2 regions of the Cellvibrio sp. KY-YJ-3 genome follow, and region 1 is predicted to be linked to the other one. Evidence: predicted binding sites of a transcription regulator. Region 1 holds the regulator's gene; the other holds the start of a gene.
What was found. The regulator FNR, encoded in region 1, switches genes on or off when oxygen is low (the NO sensors DNR and NnrR bind a similar motif). The targets are predictions, from matches to a motif close to TTGATNNNNATCAA.
Positions count from the first base shown of each region.

Region 1 (2,206 bases):
AAACAAAAATCCCATCAAAAAAAAGCCGCCCGGGATTAAACCGGGCGGCTTCCTATTACTGCTTGCTCAAATGCGCAAGCACGGCGAATTACAAACCAATTACGTTCTCGGCTTGTGGGCCTTTTTGACCGGGTTTTACGTCGAACTCTACACGCTGGCCTTCAGCCAGGGTTTTGAAACCTGAACCGCTGATTGCGCTGTAGTGAACAAATACGTCCTGGCCGGCCTCGCTAGCGATAAAACCAAAACCTTTAGACTCGTTGAACCATTTAACGGTACCAGTGCTTCTAGCCATAATAAACCTCGATGTTTCTTTAAATAAAAATGAATACCCCAAGTGGGATTGCGCTGGCGGATTCAGATCTTACTTATGAAAAACAAAACGAGGTGCTAAGAGATTCACTGCTAGTACAACGATGTGACTTACCATAAATAATGCTGCTAACTGGCCAGCCGGGCCAATATATTATCCGGCCCGCTGCAAGTAAAGAGGGTGATTTGACAAAGATTATGGCTTTTTAGTTATAAGGCAGCACTACTCCGCGACCTCTCCCGTCGGATTAAATTTCTCCAGACATTTGAGCTAAATCAACTATTTACCGCCCCCGTTAAAGCTGCAACAATCACTCATCATACTGTTGGCGCGGAGTTTTCCTGCCATAGTCTTATATTCGAGGTGGTGGACCCATGACAGCTAATCAGAACATTGTAAAAACCCAGGATTCAAGCTGCCCTCACGATAAGCGCGTCAGCTGCGGCAATTGCCGTTTAAATACTATTTGCTTGCCTATCAGCCTGCACATTGAAGATATCGACCGCCTGAACGGCATTATCCAACGCGGTAAACCGCTACAAAAAGGCGATTACCTCTATCGCGCTAATGACCACTTTCACTCGGTGTATGCCATTCGTTCGGGTGCAGTAAAAGCACTGACCCTGAGTGATAACGGTGAAGAACAAGTCACCGGGTTTTATTTGCCCGGCGAGGTAGTTGGCATGGATGGTATTGCCGACAATCGCTACACCAATTCAGTAATCGCATTGGAAACCGCATCGGTGTGCGAAATTCCGTTTAATCGCATGGAAGAATTGAGCTTGCAAATCCCTAATCTGCAACGTCACTTTTTTCAATTGATGAGCCGCGAAATTACCCAGGATCAGCAAATTATTACCCTGCTGAGCAAAAGCAGCGCCGAAGAGCGCATTGCCGCCCTGCTGCTGAGTATTTCCAGCCGCAATAGCCGCCGCCAGCTATCGGCCAATGCCTTCCGCTTACCTATGTCGCGCACCGATATTGGCAATTATTTGGGCCTGACCATTGAAACAGTCAGCCGTATTTTTACTCGCTTGCAAAAACAGGAGGTGATTTCTGTGGATAAAAAAGAAGTCCTCATCACTAACATGGAGTTGCTGCGCAATATCGCCAATGGCGATGGCCACTGCTAACCACTGCAAGCACCTGCAATAAACCACGAGCACCTACAATGATCAGCAACCAGCGTTTGCAAGACACCCTCGCCGCATTTGATGCCGCCAACCTGCAAGACCCGAATAGCGAAATAGTAGAAGGCAAAACCGTTGCCAAAGAATGGATTTATGCCCAACGCATGAGTGCACAGCTGTCACGTTTTTGCCCTGATGCATCCGAGGCGTTACAGCTCGCGACACGCAGCCAGCATATTTGTCGCTGGAAGATTCCGCGCTCTGACTACCCAATGGATCGCAGCGGCTATAAAAAGTGGCGTCTGGATTTAGCGCAAATGCACGGCGATATCGCCGGTGAAATTATGGCCGCACAGGGTTACGACGAAACAATCATCTCTCGCGTAAAAGACTTGCTGCTTAAACGCAGTTTAAAGCGCGATGAAGAAGTACAAACACTGGAAGATGTGATTTGCCTGGTGTTTATTGAATTTTATTTAGAAGACTTTGCCAGCAAACACGATGAAGTAAAACTGATTGATATTATCCGCAAGACCTGGAACAAAATGTCACCCAAGGGCCATGACGCCGCACTGAAATTACCACTGAGTGACAGCATGCTCGCACTGGTAGGTAAAGCGCTCACCCCGGACACCTGAGTTTATTACCAACAATTTCAATAATTTTCACATAAACAAAAAAGGAAACGACCGTGTATTTAGCCCTTAAACATTTGCATTTAACTTTTGTTGTACTTTCGCTGCTCATTTTTTTAGTGCGCGGT
Region 1 covers NZ_CP031727.1:3,565,594-3,567,799, forward strand. The annotation lists gene D0B88_RS15060 (cold-shock protein) at 89-295, opposite strand; gene fnr (fumarate/nitrate reduction transcriptional regulator Fnr) at 688-1,446, shown strand; gene D0B88_RS15070 (DUF4202 domain-containing protein) at 1,485-2,081, shown strand; gene D0B88_RS15075 (SirB2 family protein) at 2,135-2,206, shown strand, end outside.

Region 2 (2,206 bases), 1.8 Mb from region 1:
CCCCCATTTTGGGTGCAGGTGCGGCCAATTTATTGCGCGGTGCTTCATCCAACCGCTCGTTTGAACAAGACACAGATTTAGCCGCCATTTTTGCGCAAGCTACCTGGAACTTCACCGATCTGTCGCGAGTGATAGTGGGCGCGCGCTACACTGAAGAAACCAAAGAGGCGAGCCGCACCCAGTATCACGTCAGCAACAGTGGCGCCGTGTTACCCCAAGGCAGCCCGAGCGATACTTACAACATTATCTGGAGCCAGTTCAAAATCGACCCTCACTCCGTTAGTGGCGAGCGCGACGAGTCCGGTTTCACCCCGCTTATTACCTTGCAGCATGATTTTTGGGGCTCCGATATGGTGTACGCGAGCTACACCACGGGCTTTAAATCGGGTGGTTTCGATGTGCGCGCTAACGCCGCTCCTAATGAGCTGGATGGCATTTATCCGGCCATTGAAGGTACTTGGGAATTTGATGAGGAAAAGGTCGAAAACTTTGAAGTTGGCGCCAAGTTTGTATTGGCTGATGGCGCAGCAGAGCTAAACCTTGCCGCGTTCCGCTCCGAATTTGAAGACATGCAAACCAGCCAGTTTGATGGCAGCCTGAGTTTCAACGTGACCAACGCCGGCCAGGCGGTGGTGCAAGGCCTTGAAGCTGACGGACGCTGGGCGATAATCGATAACCTGATGCTGCGCGGCGGTATGGCTTATATCGACTTTGAATACACTGACTTCCCCAATTCCCAGTGCTACTTTGGTCAGGCAGATAACATTGCACCAATCGGTGACGGAGCCTGTGATGCGACAGGACAGCGCCGTGAATTCACGCCAGAATACCAAGGCAATATCGGTGCGGATTACACCATCAACTTCAGCAATGGCTTGAAATTGGTCAATACGCTCGACCTGATTTACAGCGATGAATACCTGACCACACCATCACTTGACCCGCGCTTCCAGCAGGACGCTTACACCAAGATCAATGCCCGCATTGCACTCAGTGGCGACTCGGACAATTGGGAACTGGCATTGATAGGCAAGAACCTGACGGATGAGTCTATTGTGCCCTATGCCAATGGTTTGCCCGTCGCCTCTACAGTGACCCGCGGTACTGGTTCAGGTTATTACGCCTTCTATGAACGTCCGAAGAGTGTGGCCATTCAAGGCACGATTCGCTTCTAAACTTCACATCAGGATCTACCAACAGGGGGCGCACTTGCGCCCCTTTTGCTTTCTCGCGATTGCGCTGCATCAGCTTGATGCAAATCAATATCACCCCGGCGCATTTACCTAGACTGGGTATTCAACGCCTTGGTTTGCTCAGCAAACTGCTTATAAATCGATAGTCAGTAGATTGCCCACCCGACCCCAACCTTGCGCAGAGGTGGCCTATGAATATGTACTCCTGGAGTTTTACCGACTGGGCCAAAAAGGTAGAGGCTACGGCGGCACTGCTACGTCCGGCCGGCTTGCTGCAACCGGAGACGGCAGGCTACCACTTGTGCGATCTTGCACTGCACGGCGCCGTTCACAACCCATCGCGCACCTACCGGTTGCGCCTGCAAGATACGCTGCAGAGTTTGGCCAACCAGCGCTACCTTGACGACTGGCAACTGCGCCCCAAATCGCAGTTGATTCACTATATTTGCCGCGAGTTCCACCAGGCACATTTTGCGCAATTGCCCTTGCTGCTGGCGAGCGCACAGCAGTTGCAAAGCATCGCCCAGTCCCGCCAACTGGAACAACTGCAATTACTCATACAACAACTACAAGAGGATTTATTCCCGCATATGCAACACGAGGAGCAGCGTATTTTCCCCGCACTGCTCAAACCGGTAGATTTCGACAGTTTTTGCTCGCTGGCAATCCTGCATCACAATCACGACAGTCAGGCATCCCTGCTACAGGCGATGGACAACCTCTGCCAGGAGTTGCTGGAGGAAAATCCCGATCAGGCAGTGACTCACTTCATCACGGAACTGCAAAACTTCACCATGCAACTGCGCCTGCACATAGCGCTGGAAAACAACCTGCTTTTCATCATTGATTAAATAACTGCGGATAACCACTTTGACTAATAGTTCTGTTTCGGCCACGTTTTCCTATCCTTTCCGGGTGTTTTTCCTCGCTACCGCCCTCTATGGCGTTGCCGTTGTTATCGCCTGGATGAGCTACTTGTTTGGCGGCATTCCCCTGCCGCTGGGCTGGACATC
Region 2 covers NZ_CP031727.1:1,809,447-1,811,652, reverse strand. The annotation lists gene D0B88_RS07660 (TonB-dependent receptor) at 1-1,175, shown strand, start outside; gene D0B88_RS07655 (hemerythrin domain-containing protein) at 1,385-2,044, shown strand; gene D0B88_RS07650 (NnrS family protein) at 2,064-2,206, shown strand, end outside.
Region 2: the regulator FNR is predicted to act here: its motif matches at 1,250-1,263, upstream of D0B88_RS07655 (hemerythrin domain-containing protein).